One region of the Thiocapsa rosea genome, then DNA from elsewhere that is predicted to be linked to it. Evidence: riboswitches for the same ligand, from Rfam matches in the RefSeq annotation. Region 1 holds a riboswitch; each other region holds the start of a gene.
The links. A riboswitch is a leader RNA that binds a small molecule or an ion and turns the genes downstream of it on or off. The one in region 1 is predicted to bind cobalamin.

Region 2: linked by a shared signal. The riboswitch ahead of cbiM (cobalt transporter CbiM) and the one ahead of btuB (TonB-dependent vitamin B12 receptor) in region 1 are both predicted to bind cobalamin.
Region 3: linked by a shared signal. The riboswitch ahead of BDD21_RS27665 (hypothetical protein) and the one ahead of btuB (TonB-dependent vitamin B12 receptor) in region 1 are both predicted to bind cobalamin.

Annotation. Positions count from the first base shown of each region.
Region 1 is NZ_RBXL01000001.1:3,112,755-3,118,048, reverse strand. It holds gene BDD21_RS13975 (hypothetical protein) at 1-101, opposite strand, end outside; gene btuB (TonB-dependent vitamin B12 receptor) at 473-2,323, opposite strand; cobalamin riboswitch at 2,543-2,765, opposite strand; gene BDD21_RS13965 (calcium/sodium antiporter) at 3,094-4,065, opposite strand; gene BDD21_RS13960 (4Fe-4S dicluster domain-containing protein) at 4,399-5,294, shown strand, end outside.
Region 2 is NZ_RBXL01000001.1:5,790,962-5,796,255, forward strand. It holds gene BDD21_RS25675 (BON domain-containing protein) at 1-698, opposite strand, end outside; gene BDD21_RS25680 (energy-coupling factor ABC transporter ATP-binding protein) at 850-1,527, opposite strand; gene cbiQ (cobalt ECF transporter T component CbiQ) at 1,511-2,302, opposite strand; gene BDD21_RS25690 (hypothetical protein) at 2,311-2,958, opposite strand; gene cbiM (cobalt transporter CbiM) at 2,951-3,583, opposite strand; cobalamin riboswitch at 3,612-3,831, opposite strand; gene BDD21_RS25700 (V-type ATP synthase subunit D) at 3,941-4,549, opposite strand; gene BDD21_RS25705 (V-type ATP synthase subunit B) at 4,546-5,294, opposite strand, start outside.
Region 3 is NZ_RBXL01000001.1:135,016-140,309, forward strand. It holds gene BDD21_RS00615 (UPF0182 family protein) at 1-1,950, shown strand, start outside; cobalamin riboswitch at 2,310-2,470, shown strand; gene BDD21_RS27665 (hypothetical protein) at 2,669-3,367, shown strand; gene BDD21_RS00625 (OmpA family protein) at 3,441-4,460, shown strand; gene BDD21_RS00630 (TetR/AcrR family transcriptional regulator) at 4,631-5,227, opposite strand.

The DNA of each region.
Region 1 (5,294 bases):
TGCGCCAGCGGGGCGAACTGCTGTCCGCGGGTCGCCGCCATGAGCGCGGCCAAGGCAAGGCCGATCAGAATACGGCTTCGAGCGTCGGTGATGGGGGTCATGAGGTCGAGTCTCCTGGTCGCGTCGCCGGGGCGACAATGTGGTGTTGCTCAAGTCCCGTGCAGCCATTGTAGGCGGTCGCACGGGGTGTCGAAAGCGGGTCGATTGCGGGGGAGCCTCCTGCCTCCTGCCTCCTGCCTCCTGCCTCCTGCCTCCTGCTTCCTGCCTCCTGCTTCCTGCCTCCTGCCTCCTGCCTCCTGCCTCCTGCCTCCTGCCTCCTGCTTCCTGCTTCATCCCGCCAGCCATCAGCCTTCGTCTATTCGCTGGTGGCTGGTGGCTGGTGGCTGGTGGCTGGTGGCTGGCGGCTGGCGGCTGGCGGCTGGCGGCTGGCGGCTGGCGGCTGGCGGCTGGCGGCTGGCGGCTGGCGGCGATTCTACGGCTCGTATCGCAAGGTCAGGTAAAACGCCCTCCCCGGCTGGTTGAACAGAAACGCGGTCTGGTAGTCCTCGTCGAGTGCGTTCTCCAGTCGCCCCTGAATCCGCACCGACGGGGTGAAGGCATACTCGGCACGCAGACCCAACAGGGTATAGCCGTCCAGGCGCTCGTTGTTGGCCAGGTCGTCGAAGCTACGCCCTGCGACATAGACACTCAGACCGGCCGACCAGCGCTCGAACTGGCGGTCGAGGTCGAGCTGAAGCATCTGCTCGGGGCGTCGCGGCAACAGATTACCCTGATTCGGGCCGTTCGAGCGGTTTTCGGGATCCAGCAGGGTGAGACTCGCGCCGAGATCCCACTCTTGGATTTGGACGATCCCGGACGCCTCGAAGCCTCGGATACGGGCCGAGGCAATGTTGGCCGGCGCGAACGTCGCCGCATCGAAGGCGATCAGGTCGTCGATGTCGGTCTCGTAGAGACTCAGCTCCCAGCGACCGAGCGGGAGGGTTCCGGTCAAACCCAGCTCGACACTGGCCGACTCCTCCGGGGACAGATTCGGGTTGCCGAATCCGGGATAGTAGAGATCGTTGAAGGTGGGTGCCTTGAAGGCGGTGCCGTAGGACAGCGACACGCGAATCCCCTGATCGAAGAGATAACCCCACGCCAGATTGCCGGTCGTCTGTCCACCGAACTGCTGGTAGTCGTCGTATCTGAGGCTGGCGGCAAGCTCGTTCGCGCCGATGGAGCCGAGATACTGTCCGTAGACGCCCGTGTTGCTGCGCGAGTCGTCCGTGTAGTCCACCGTGCCCGCGACGCGGTCGACCTGATAGTCCAGACCCAAGGTGAAGAGCTGGTCCGGGATCAAGGCGAGATCGTTCTGGATCCCGAAGCTGTCGCGCTCGGTCTCGAAGCTGTCGACGAAGCGCTCGGGGACGAAGGCGTCCGCATAAAACGCCCGGTATGTATCCTGACTGCGACCGGCCGAGAGGATCAGGGTCCAGGCATCGAGCGGACGCAAGGTGCCCTCCACGCCGAAGACCTGCTGCTCGGAGCGCGAGAGGTTGCCCGAGAAGATGGAGCCATCGAAGTCGGTGCGGTTGTCGGAGGTGAGGAGACTGAAATCGACCTTGGCCTGGTCGCTGAACTCATAACCGGCACGCGCACTTAACCCCAGATTGCGATAGCCGTCGCGATCCGGCTCGTCCACGCCGCAGCCGGCGAAGGGAAAGGCGCGGCCCTCGCAGGCGTCGATCCCGTCGGTCTGCTCCATGTTGGCGCCGAGGTCGAACCAGCCACGCTCGCCGCCGCCCGAGATGCCGCCCGAGATGCTCGCGGTGTCGAAGCTCCCTGCACCGACGCTGAAGCGCGGTCGCAATTCGCCGCCGCCGCGGCGCGTGAAGATCTGGATCACACCGCCGATCGCCTCCGAGCCATAGAGGCTCGAGCGCGGGCCGCGGACCACCTCGATACGCTCGATCTGAGCGATCGGAAGATCCTGCAGGGGCGCGGTGCCGAGGGTCGCCGACCCGACCTTCACGCCGTCGATCAGGACCAGCACATGACCGGCATTGGTCCCGCGCAGAAAGAGCGACGCGGGCTGACCGGCCCCGCCGCTGCCCGAGATCGAGACACCCGGCAGGCCGCGCAGCGCATCCGGAACCGAGCGAAACTGACGGCGCTCGATCTCGTCGCGATCGATCACGCTCACGGAGGCCAGGGTTTGGCCTTCGGTCTCCGGCGTTCGCGTCGCCGTCACCACCAAGGGGTCGAGGATCAGGGTCTGCGTGTCCGCGTAGACAGGCAAACCGAGGGGCAGCGACACAGCCGCCGCCATAACAGGAAATCTCATCGACAAACTCCGACAGAGGCCCGAGCGCACCCGCATGGGCCAACAGAAGAAGGGGTCGAGAGAACGACGTCGGGCGAGAGCGGAGCCGTAGACATGCGACGGGGCCGGCATCCCGGCCGGCCGCCCCGCGCGACCCCGGTTCGAGGCTCCGTTCGATCACTCGAAGACGACACGGGCCGACGTCAGGTCGGCCCGTGCACGCATGCGAGACACATCGAAACGGTCCCCGATCATCCGGCCGGTCTCCGGGCTTACGAGCGGGATCGGATCCCGGACGCGGCGCCTTCCCGTGATGACTCACAGTGGCATTTCGCCGCGTCTTGACTCGTCTACCGTTGCGGGGGCAGCGCCGGCTTTGCGGGTCCCGAGGGCACCGCGCACCGACTTCCCGTTTAACCCCGAAGGCGAAAGCCTTCGAGGCACCGGACAATCAACGCGGGACTGTAGGGTTTTCGCGAGCGCCACGTCAATGTGTCGACACGCGACCCGACATCAAAGCCTGACCTGGATCAATCCAGACCCTGTCCTCGGCTGACTCACGACGCACTCAAGCGGTGTTGCCCCCGCGCGCTCGAGGCGCTTAAACCGCGCCCAGCGCGGTATGCGATGTTTTTGGATGGGACCGGCCACGGCAGACTTGACGACCGCTGGAGGCGGCGCGGTTTAAAATATTGAAAAACATTAAATTTTAAACCGCGCCCCACCGAGATCGAGGACATCTCCGAAGCCAAACACACCATGAAAACAACGCATATCGCTCTTGACGCGGTTTAAACCCCGAAGACGGTGCCGATCAAGTAGGCGGTATAGCCGACGTAGCAGGCCAGAAGCAGCATGCCTTCGACCCGGTTGATTCGACCCGGACCGCGGAACCCGTAGCCGATCACGAACAAGGACAGCGTGAGCAGCCCCATCACCATCATGTCGCGTGAGATGACCTCCGGCGGCACGAGCATCGGATGGATGGCCCCCGCGATCCCGACCACGGCGAGCGTATTGAAGAGATTCGACCCGATGATGTTGCCCAGGGCGAGATCATGCTCGCCCTTGCGCGCGGCGATGACGGAGGAGGCCAGCTCCGGGAGCGAGGTACCCACCGCAACGATCGTCAGACCGATGATGAGATCGCTCACGCCCAAGGCATGGGCGATCTCGACCGATCCCCAGACCAGCATGCGCGAGCTGATGATCAGGAAGACCAAGCCAACGCCCAGCCAAATCAAGGCTCGGCGCAGCGGCATCCGCGCCTGATCGAGCTCCTGCGTGACCTCCCCGGCCAAGGCATCCGAGCGTTCTCGCAGACCTTGCCAGATGGTCCAACCCATCAATGCCGCAAAAACGCCCAGGAACGCCCAAGCGTCCATGCGGGTCAGCTCGCCGTCCATGAGCAACACCACGGCGAAGAGGGTGACACCGGCAAGGATCGGCAGCTCCTTGCGGAGCACGCTGGAGTGAACCGCGATGGGGCTGATGATCGCGGTGAGACCCAAGATCAGCGCAATGTTGGTGATGTTCGAGCCATAGGCGTTGCCGAGCGCAAGCCCGGGGTTGCCCTGAAAGGCCGCAATCGCCGAGACCACCATTTCCGGGGCCGAGGTGCCGAACCCGATGACGACCATGCCGATCAGCAAGGGCGGCATCCCGAGATGCTTCGCGGTCACCGCAGCGCCTTCGACGAAGCGATCGGCACTCCATAGAAGCAGCGCCAGACCGAGGACGACCGAGAGTGATGCTAGGACCATAAGACGCGTGACGCCTCGAACGTGTGATGTGGGGATTCAAAGGAAGCGGAGTCTACAACGCCGACCGAGGCATGCGAAGCAGCGCAGCAGCGCAGCAGCGGCCGATGAGGAGCTCTCCATCCGCAACGCACTCGAGCACCCTCGCAACGACAAGGTCTTGCGTCGCTTGCGCTGCATCCCCCGGATGGTTACCCTGCGCGCATTTTCGTAATCCCGTAGTCATCGCATGGTCGTTTTACCCGAGGGCGCCGACCGCTCCGGAGCCCTTCAGCTCCACCCCGACCGATGCCCCCGCCGGGTGCACCGGATCCTCCGTTGTCGAGGGACACCCCGTTGAAAATACTTCCCAAGCACTCGCTCAAGGCGTGGGTCGAACGCCTGCGTGACACCCACCGCGTCGTGGCGCCTCGAGAGACCTACGGTCAGTACATCTTCGAAGAGATCGAGAACGCGGACGACCTGGTGTTCGATTACCACACCAGCGTTCTCCCGCCCAAGAAGTACCTCCTGCCGCCGCGCGAGGATCTCTTCGCCTTCAACGCGAAGACGATGGAGATGTCGCCGCTGATCGAAGAGATCCAGCCCACGGTGATCATGGCCCTGCACACCTGCGACCTGCACGCCATCACCCTACTGGACAAGATCCAGGGCACCGGCCACACCGATCAGCACTATCAAGCACGCCGGCGCAAGACGACCCTGGTCAGCATCGAATGCCTGAAACCCTGCATGGACCACGCCTTCTGCAAGAGCATGGGCACGTTGGCCGTACCCGAGGGTTTCGACATTCACCTCACCGATCTGGGCGATCGCTATGCGGTGGACATCGGCTCGGAGCAGGGCGAGCAGTTGATCGAGGGGCTGAGCCTGTTCTGGGAGCCTATCGAGGCCGACTACGAGCGCGTGAACCAGGTGATGGCCGGGAAGTGGCCGAACTTCGATTATCGGCTGGACTGCGACGTGACGGATCTTCCGGATCTGCTTGCGGCCAGTCAGGACAGTGCGCTCTGGGACGAGGTCGGCGACACCTGCCTCGCCTGCGGTCAATGTACGAAGGTCTGTCCGACCTGTTACTGCTTCGATGTGCTGGACGAGATCGATCTGAAGCTCGAGCACGGCAAACGCGTGCGTGTCTGGGATTCCTGCTTGATCGAGAAATTCGCCGTGGTCGCCGGCGGACACAACTTCCGCAGCTCCCAAGCGCGACGACTGCGCCATCGTTTCCTGCG
Region 2 (5,294 bases), 2.7 Mb from region 1:
CCGCGGAGCAACACCACCCCGTCGTTCGCGATCACCTCGATACTGCGCGCGTTGACGGTCGTGTCGTAACCCAGAACGGTGTTCACGCGATCGGCGATCCAGGTATCGGAGCGCTCGACATCTCCGGCGGCGGCCTGTCGCTCGCGCTCCTCGGTCAAGATATCCGGGTTGACGTTGATGTAGTTGAAGACCTCGACAATCCCTTCGGTGGTCCCGACCAGGGTCGCCACGCGATCGGACGCGCCGGGCGAGCCGACGCGCCCCTGGAGACGGGCGATGCCCCCCTCGACCTCGACGGCAACCTCCAGCCCGCTCGTGCTGGTCTGCCATCCCAGGCGCTGCCGGATCTTGGTCGCCACATCCAGGTCTTTGACCTGAGACGTGAGCGGCCCCGGACTCGCCGCGAAGGCCGCATCCAGTTCGAGCGCGTTGTCGACCGGCACCCCGTTCGCAACCAGGTTTGCCAGATCCTCCGCCAGGGCACGCTCGATGACGCCCGGCACGGACCCCTCGATTCGCAGACGCCCGTCCTGCGATTGGACTTCGATCGCATAGCGACCGAGGTGTTGGTTCAGCGCGATGATGGTCTCGACCTTGGCGGCGATCGCCGCATCGGCATCGGCCCGCAGGGGCGACGCCGAGAGCAGGATCAACAACGCCGAGGTCATCAAAACCCGATAGGGTCGTGTCGATTTCATTAGCTTTGATCTCGTTGTGGGTAAGGCGGGTCGGAGCCGGCGCGGTTCAATATATTCAATAATATATCATTTTAAACCGCGCCCTCGCTAAGGGCTGTGGACGCACCAGACGTCGAACTCACTCGAAAAGCAGCCTCTCGCTCGGGTCGGCCTATTCGGCATGCGGACAATGCACCTCCAGCGCACCGATGACACCGTCGCGGATCCGGTACTGATGGCTGGTGACCTTGCGTCTGAAGTGGGCGTCGTGGGAGACGACGATCAGGGCTTGGGGGAGCGCGTTGAGGATCGCGACCAGTCGGGCCCGAGTCGCCTCGTCCAGTGCATTGGTGGGTTCGTCGAGCAGAAGCACGTCCGGCTCCATCGCCAGCACCGTAGCGAGGCCGACCAAGCGCTTTTCACCGCCCGAGAGCTTGTGCGTGACGCGATCGCGCAGGTGGCCGAGCTGCAATCGGTCGAGCGTGCGGTCGACCACCTCGAGGACCTCCGTCTTCGATTTGCCGAGATTGAGCGGTCCGAAGGCAATGTCCTCGGCCACGGTCGGACAGAAGAGCTGGTCGTCCGGATCCTGAAAGACCAGGCCGGCGCGCTGTCGGACCTCGTGGAAATCCTGTTCGTTACGCCTTGGTGCGCCGAAGGCGACGACCGTCCCGACCTGGGGCCGTAAGAGCCCGACCATGATATGCAGCAGGGTGCTCTTGCCGGATCCGTTTGGACCGGTCAGCGCGATGCGCTCGCCTGCATCCAGGCCGAGGCTCGCATCCCGCAGGACCGGCGCTTGCCCGGGGTACGCAAAACGCAACCCGCTCAGCTCAAACAAGGTTGGCATGCAAGAGATCCAGTGCGAGCAAGGCCGCGAACGCGAATGCAGCAGCTCCTGCGAAGACCGCGTCGCCGGGGCGATAGGCGAATTGGTCCAGGAGATGAAAACGGCCTTGAAAGCCGCGGCAGCGCATCGCGGCCAGGATACGCTCGGAGCGCTCCAGGCTGCGCACCAGCAGCATCCCGACCAGATAGCCGAGGCTTCGGTAGGTGTGTCGGTTGTTGCCCGGGCGAAAGCAGCGGGCGCGCATCGCCGTGCGCAGCCGCGCGTATTCCTCGCCGATGACGGTGATGTAACGCACGGTAAACAGCAGCAGTTGCACCAGTGTCGCCGGCATCCGCAGGCGGGCAAGGGCGTGACCGAGCGTGACCGCCTCGAGGCTGCCGACCAAGGCCAGAAGCGCGAGCACGATCGCATTGGCCTTGAGCACGATCGCGACCGCCTTGTGCAGACCCTCGGCGCTCGCACTGAAGGACCCCCACGCGAAGATCGGCGTCCCGGGCACCGTAAAGGGCAGCAACAACAGGATGAACAGCATAAAACCGTCCATCGCCGCCATCCGTTTAAGGGTCGGGCCGGCGGGCAGACGTGCCCAGAGCATCAAGAGGATGGCCAGACAAAGCGCGAGTGCAAGCGTCTGTAGACCCGACAGGGAAACCACCACCAGTGCGAACAAGGTGGCGGCAACGATGCGAAGGCGCGGATCCAGGTCGCGCAGCCAGCCCCGGCGCGCCCCGCCGGCTGTCGTCGCACACTCGGCGGGCTCGAGCAGATGCCCCATGGCCGGTCTCAGGCTCGCGTCGGCCGGCGGCCGTAAACAAAAAACAGCAACCCGAATAGACCCGCGATATAACCCATTCCGCCGAGGATCTGTTGCAACCCGGTCTGTTCCTTGAGCTGAACGATCTCTCTTCGCAAGGGCTGGACCTCTTGCCTGACCGCCTCGGCGATCAGTGCGCGAAGCGCCTCGTTGGTCGGGCCGAGCGTTTCGGCGGATCCTTGAGGGGTGTCGGATGCAGACCCGCCTGCTAGTGGCGCGACCTCCTCGGGCGAGAGCCGGATCTCGGCCAGATGCCCGGCCCCGAGATCGGCGCGGACGGTCAGCGCGACCCCCTTGATCGCCTCGCCCGCGAGCCCGCCTCCACGTTCATCTCCGGGCCGGCTCGGCGCGCTGAAGCGAAACAACCCGTCCTCGTCGGTTGCGGTCTCCCCGAGCTTGCGCAGCTCATGGTCGAAGACCTCGACCGGTGTGCCGGGCGGAGCCGGCTTCCCGTTGGAAAAGCCGATCTCACCGACGAGGTCGGTCCCTTCGACCCACGCCGAGGCAACGACCTTATGCGCCTGAGCCGGTCCGCCGAGCAAGAGCCCGAACACGAGCCAGAACAGAGCAAGGATGGTCCAACCCCGACTGCAACGCCAACCCGGGCATTCAGGCATCGCCGCTCCGCACAACGGGCTCGTCGAAGACGCCGAACAGCTCCGGCTTCACCTGTCGGATGAGGGTCACGGCGGCGACGCAGAGCATCGCCTCGATCGCCATGATCGGAAGATGTGCGAAGAAGACCAGCTTGGCCGCCACCAGATAGTGTTGGCCGCTCAGGGTCAGGGCAAATGCCACCAAGGCCGCGGTCATGGCGATCGCAAACCCGCCCGCGAGCCCGGCCCAAACAGCGGCGACCCCGATGCGCTCGGACCGGATCCCCGAGCGGCACAGATAGTGGACCGCAACCGCCGGCAGGGCGATCGCCAGCGTGTTGACCCCGAGCACCGTGATTCCGCCGAAGCCGAAAAAGACGGCTTGGAGCAGGAGACCGACGAAGAGGGCGGGAAAGGCCGCCCAACCGAGCACGATCCCGGCGAGCCCATTCATGATCAGATGGACGCTGGACGGGCCGATGGGCACATGGACCAAGGCCGCGACGAAGAAGGTCGCGCTCAGGACTCCCGCCGCCGGGATGCGCTCCATGTCCAGCTCCCGCAGACCTTTGGCGATTCCGGCCACGGCCAGAACCGCACCCCCGATGACAACGGGATGAGACAAGGCGCCGTCGACGATGTGCATATAAACCTCTAAGGGATCGCCCGTCCCGTTGGTGAATGGGGGTTCGGCAGGTCTCCTGACTCGCGCGTCGTCGGCATCACCGGCCTTCCCGGGCCGTCATCCCTTGCGGATGACAGCGCCCAGTGGCGTCAGCGGTGGGCCTCGGCGCTTACAGTTGCGGGGACAGTCACGGAATCGGCCGCAGTCGGCGTGCCTCACCGTGTTCCCTTTAAACCGCGTTCGGAATGACCGGGCACAGGTGAGAACAACACCCGTCATTCCTGATGCGGTTTAACCGCTCGTGACCCTGTCACGAGCGGAACCGAAGCGCGGAAGTCTAAACGAATGGCCTTGGCGCGATCAATGGCGACAGGCGGTTCAGACCCGAACCTGTCGCGCACGCACGACCTCTTCGCGCTCGAGCTCTTCGAGCGCGGACTCCACCGCACGCAGGGTGTCGTCGATCTCGGGGAGGAGGACGTCTTCGAGTGCGCGCGCGCGGCGGGCGGTGCGGGCGTAGTCGGCGCGCAGGCGTTGGAGATTGCCGACCATGGCGGCCAGACGGGCGATGCGCGGGATCAGCACCTGGAAGGCTCGGCGACAGCGGTCGGCGTCCGGGCTGTCGGCGACGCTCGGCGGGGGTGATTGCGGCTGCCGATCGCTGTCGACCAGATCGTGCAGGGTCACGCCGAGGACGCGCCGCGGCGTGAGACGGCAATCGGTGTCGAGTGGCGGTGCCGGCGGGTGGATGGCGAGTCCTTCCAGGCCATGACGGGCGACAGCGCCTTGGAGTGCATCGGCGGCTTCGCGATAGTCGGCTCGAAAGGCGGCCAGCTCATGCTCGTAGCGGCCGAGCTCGGCGAGGATCTCGGCGGCGAGGATCAGCCGTTTCTCGTCGAGGAATCGATACCCTTCCCGCATCCCGGAGCGCTCTTCCTTGAGCTCGAGGAAGGCGCTGTGGGTCGGAACGATCGCGCGCTCGGTCATGAGACGGGTTCTCGGCGCGGGGATTGATCGAGCAAATGCTCGCGGATCTGACGGTCGTCGAGTCGGTGCAGCTCGCCCGCCGGTAAGCCGCGCAGGGCGGACCATCCGGCGGCCATGCTCTCCTCCAGGGTCCGCGCATCGACACCCTGATGGATCACCGTCTGCTCGAAGTCGTCGCCGAAGAGAAGCAGCTTGCGGTCGTCATCCGAGAGACCGTCCTCCCCGACCACACCGGCCAGCACCCGTGTCTGCCGGGCCTGGCTGTAACTGGCGTAGAGCTGCGCGGCGAGTGCCGGATGATCGGCATGGGTGCGTCCCGTGCCGATGCCGTCCTTCATCAGACGCGACAGACTCGGCAGCAAGCGGATCGGCGGATAGATGTCGCGCCGGTGCAGATCCCGATCGAGCACGATCTGACCCTCGGTGATGTAGCCCGTGAGATCCGGGATGGGGTGAGTGATGTCGTCGTTGGGCATGGTCAGGATGGGGACCTGCGTGACCGAGCCCGGTTTTCCGCGGATGCGACCGGCGCGCTCGTAGAGGGTTGCCAGATCCGAGTACATGTAGCCCGGATAGCCCTTCCGGCTGGGGACCTCGCCGCGGCTCGCCGAGACCTCTCGCAGGGCCTCGCAGTAGTTGGTGAGATCGGTCAGGATCACCAAGACATGCATGCCTTCGACGAACGCCAAGTACTCCGCGGCGGTTAAGGCGAAGCGGGGGGCGAGCAGACGCTGCGCGCTCGAAT
Region 3 (5,294 bases), 3.0 Mb from region 1:
GTCGAGATGAACTACATCCTGCCGCTGATCTGGACCGCGATGATCCTGGCCTTGACCTTGGGCGCTCTGTTCATCTGGCTCGTCAACACCCGCAAAGGACTGCCGGCCCTCGCCATTGTCGCGGTCTTGTTTGCCGGAACACTGGCCCTGCGCTACTCGCCGGTGGTGCCGGGTCTGCTGCAAGAGTACGTTGTCAAGCCTGACGAGCTCTCGCTTCAATCGCCCTTTATCGACCACAACATCCGGGCGACGCTGGCCGCCTATGATCTGAACGAGGTCGAAACCCGCCAATACCCGATCCAGGATATTCCCTGGGATACGACATCGCCCGAATTCCAGGAAACGATTGTCAACATCCCGATTTGGGATGAGTTCCGCCTGCACAGGGTCTTCCAGGAACTCCAAGAGATTCGCAGTTACTACACCTTAAACAGCATTGATGTCGACCGCTACACCGTCGATGGCGTCTATCAGCAGGTTGCGGTATCGCCGCGCGAGATCGATCTCGACAATCTGCCGGAGGGCTCCCGCAACTGGGTCAACGAATGGATGAAGTACACACACGGCTATGGCGCCGTGATGGCACCGACGGCGCAACGGGCGGCGGGCGCCATCCGCTGGCTCATGCAGGGGATCCCGCCGCAGTCGGCATTCGGTCTAACCATCGAGCAGCCCGGTATCTATTTTGGCGCCAGCAACTATTCGCCGGTGATCGCGCCGAATAACAGCCGGGAGATCGACTATGCCGGCGACGATGAGATCGTCCTGTCGGATTACAACGGCACCGGTGGTGTGAAGATCTCGAACTGGTTTCGCCGGATCGTCTTTTCGCTTTATTTCGGCGAGATCAACATCTTCCTTACCAATCAGATTAACCAGGACAGCCGCATCCTGTTTCGCCGCAATATCGTCGAACGCGTCTCGACATTGACACCATTCCTGTTATTGGACCCCGATCCCTACGCCGTGGTCACGCCGGAACGGATCTATTGGATTCAGGATACCTATACCCTGTCCCGATGGTATCCCTACTCCTACACGGCCACTGCCGATTTCGCAGGCGTCCCACACACCTTCAACACGATCCGCAACTCTGCAAAAGTGGTGATCGATGCCTATGATGGCAGCGTCAGCTACTATGTGTCCGAACCCGATGACCCGATCATCAGGGCCTATGCGCGAGCGTATCCCGGCGTGTTCAAACCGTTCTCAGAGATGCCGGACCAGTTGCAGCAACACGTGCGTTATCCGAAGCGCCTGTTCGACATCCAGTTGGGAATCTATGGACGCTATCAGCAGCGCGATCCCCGCACGTTTTTCAAACAGGAAGATCTGTGGGTCTATCCGGAGGTGCAATGGGAGAATGAGGTTCGTGTCATCAAGCCCTATTACGTGACGCTGAACCTGTTGGATCCTGAGCGGTTAGAGTTCAGCCTGCTCGCGCCGATGAACCCGAAGGGCAAGAACAACATGCGCGCCCTCGTGGTCGCCGGCAACGACGGCGAGAATTATGGTCGGATCGTCGCCTACAGCTTCCCACGGGGAACCTTGGTCTACGGCCCGGCCCAGGGAGACGCTTTCGTGAAACAGGACCCCCGGATCACACAAGAGTTCGCGCTCTGGAATCGACAGGGCGCTCAGGCGGAACGAGGCAGTTTGGTCGTGATGCCGGTCAATGGTGTCATCGCCTCTGTACAGGGCGTGTTTCTAAAGGCCCAAACCGGCGCCAGCTTTCCGGAGTTGGTCCGTTTCATTGCGATCGTCGGCGAGCGGGTGGCGATGGCGGCAACAATTGAAGCAGCATTCAGCGCCGTCAACAAGACCGCTGGGGCCAGGGACGCTGCACCGGCACCGGGTGGGGGTGCGGTTTCGTTCCCGGACAGCGTAGAGATCGAGATCAGTCCCGACGTCGCGCCGGAAGCGAACGCCGAAAGCACTGACGACGAGTGACGATCGATGAAAGCGGAGTAAGGCCAAATACAGGAACTGACGTCTGACTGACACGCGCGCGATCCTCTCGGCCTTCGGTCGGACGGAAGCGCAAGCGCTCGCGGAGCACCGTTCCTTCGAGGCCGCCGGCAAGGCGGCTAGCCCCCGTGGGAGTGCTTCAAGCAGCAGGTCTTTTCGACTCGGACGCCTTTGCGGAGGCCATGCACCGCGCACCGCAAGATCCAGCAGAACCAGGGTCTGCGCAAGGTGCACCTCGAAGCCGGCCACGCCCGGCGATGTGACGGCCGGTCAGACCGTTGGGGTCCAAGCGATGGATCCGGGTTGGCCGAATCGCGTCATTCCCGGTAAACTTGCATGGTTTATCCAATCTTCCAGCAAGCGCCCGAAAGGTCGTGCCTTTCGGGCGAAACGGCAAGCCGGTGGCGTCGCCCGCGCGACTAGGCCGGTACTGCCCCCGCACTCGCGTGCGTTCTTCCTCACAGCCACGAGCCCGGAGACCGGCCTGCAGGATGCCTGATCCACCCTCAGCGGGCAGACCGGCGGCGGAGCGGAAACATCACATGTGTGTAGCGTTTCTCCGGGGTGGACTTGGTGCTTCTGAACAAAGGGGAGCTGGTCGACCCCGATGCGCTGCGGTCGGTTGAGGCGCTGGTGCGCTGGGAGATTCCGCCCCGGGCCGAGGTGGTGGCCGAGGCCCCACGGACGCCTGGATCTTTCCGTGCTGCCGAGCCCGGGATTCGCGTCGGAGAACCCCGCCCTGTCTTCACGGCCGGGACGCGGCTCAGCGCTCGAAGCCGGGATGGATCGCCTTACGGCGGCCCCTGTTCACCCCCAACCCAACAAGGTCGTTTCCATGGTTAAAAAAGTAGTGCTGTTCGTCTTTGTCTCGTTGTTCGTTTTCAGTGGCGCTTATGCAATGAATCTCTCCTCGTCGGACATGGAGCGATTCATCACGACGACTGAAGCGCTTGCGCCATATTTCGACGAGCTCGATGACGACCGAGATGATGATGATGATGATGATGATGAAGAAGAAGACGATATAGGCATCTTGGACGTCGAGAGCACAAAGCAGTTGATATTGGAAGACATGTCCGGGAAACCCGAGGTGCGGAATATCGTCGGGAGCAACGGATACGCTTCAATGGAAGACTATGCGGAACAATACGCGCACATCATTCGTGCATACATAGCCTCTTCCGCCAGAGGGCAAATCGGCGAACTTGAAAGTTCAATGGCCTCCATGAGCCCGGAACAACGGCAATCATTCCAAGGCTCCCCGGTGTTTCAGATGGTCTCGGAGATGAAAATTCAGCTTGCATCCGTGCCTGAGTCGCATATTCAAGCCATAACCCCTTACATGCCCCAATTGCAAGAGGTGTTTGGGCATGACGACGATGAGGATGATTTTCTCTAGACTTCAGCATGAAACCCGTGAGCCGATACCCGTGCCACTTGACGTGTATCGCTTGTCATAGAAAGGAAACAGCATGCAACATATTCTTCTGAAGCGCTTCATCAGCGTGGCCGCGTTCATCCTGATATCAGCCGCGGCTTATGGTCAGACCGAGTTTACACGTGGATCCACTATCATTTTCGAGGACAGTCTAAAGCACGAAAGGGTCGGAGAGTTCCCTTCAAAGTGGCGACTGGTCAAAGGAAGCGCGGAAGTCGCCAGACACGACGGGGAAAACGCGCTTTCATTCCTGATTACCCAGACGCAAGTCGCGCCGCTCATGGAGGAAAACAACTCCTTACCCCAGGCGTTCACGATTGAGTTCGATTATTTGATGAACGAGCTCAGGCAGCATGCTTACGAAATTACTTTCTTCAACGACACAGGCAGAAGATCCGGTTCGCTGAGATTTACCGGGGAACGCTTCATACTGGTTTCATCGCGCGGCGGCGCCGTCTCTGAAGGCAAAACCACCGAGACCAGAGCCGGATTTCAGCCGGGATGGAGACGACTGGCCCTCTCGTTCAATCAACATGAAATGCGGGTTTTTTCCAATGGTGTCCGTATTTTGAACGTGCCTCGTTTCGAAGAGGAACTGCGAAGTTTTCAGATCCAGGGAGGGCGTCCCAATAACGCCAGACCCAATTCAGATACATTCATCACAAACGTGGTTGTCGCCGAAGGCGGCATGCCGCTTTATGAAACAGTCATGTCGGAAGGACGTTTTTCAACCACCGACATCCAGTTCGACGTCAACAAGGCCGACATCAAACCGGAATCCGCGGGGATCATCGACCAAGTCGTTCAGCTTATGCGGGATCACCAAGACCTCCGTTTCTCGGTGGAAGGCCATACGGACTCAGACGGAGACGGCGAACTCAACCAGCGTCTTTCTCAGCAGCGAGCTGAAAGCGTCGTCCGTGCGCTGATCGAGAAGGGAATCGGTCCCGATCGCCTGACGTCAAAAGGATGGGGCGCTTCCAAACCCGTCGCCGACAACACGACCGAGAACGGAAAAGCCGAAAACAGGCGCGTTGAGTTCATTCGACTCTAAACCGCAGCCAGAGCGGTATACTTGGTTTATCGGATTGGCTTGGCCGCCCCGGCTCCGATAATCGCCGGAGCTGACGGCGAACCATGTCTCGGACGACGTGCAATGCATGTCCGCCCGCTCGGATCCGGCCACATGGCACAGGCGTTTCCGATCATCGGGCGGACCAAGGGTCAGAGGAGTGCGCGCAGGGCGCTTCGCAGCAGCGGCAGCAACGCCGCTTTGTCGAGATCGGGATGACTGATGGCGCGACCCGACAGCCCGTCGAAGAGGGCCATGATCACCTCGATCGAGGCGTCGGCGTCGCCGACGTCCATCCCGCGGGCGTGCCGGGCGGCGCGATATAGGGCGCAGAGGCGCTCGCGCTTGGCGGCGTCGGCGGCGCGGACGATCTCGGCCACCGCCGGATTGCGGGCGGCCTCGGCGAGCATCTCCATCTCCAGTGCTGCGGTGTCCAGGTCTGTCTTCTCGTTCAGGCCCACCTCGACGCGGTCGATCATCGCCTGAAAGAGGTCCTCTTCGCTCTCGAACTGAAGGACGATCTCAAGCGAGCGTTCCAGCTTGCGCTGCACCAAGGCGCCGATGATCGTCTCCTTGCTCTCGAAGAAGTGATAGATGTGGCCCGGACTCATCCCGGCCGCCTTCGAGATCTTCGCGATGCTGGTCCCGTGAAATCCCTCGCGCACGAAACAGGTGGCCGCCGCATCGAGGATCTGTTGGCGCCTCGCCTGACCGCGGCTGGGTTCCTGATCTTGATCCGGTCCATGCATTCTTGTTCCTCCGTTGATTGTTCGCGCCGTTGCGCGGGCGCTCTTCGATGACAGCGCCGCAACGGCA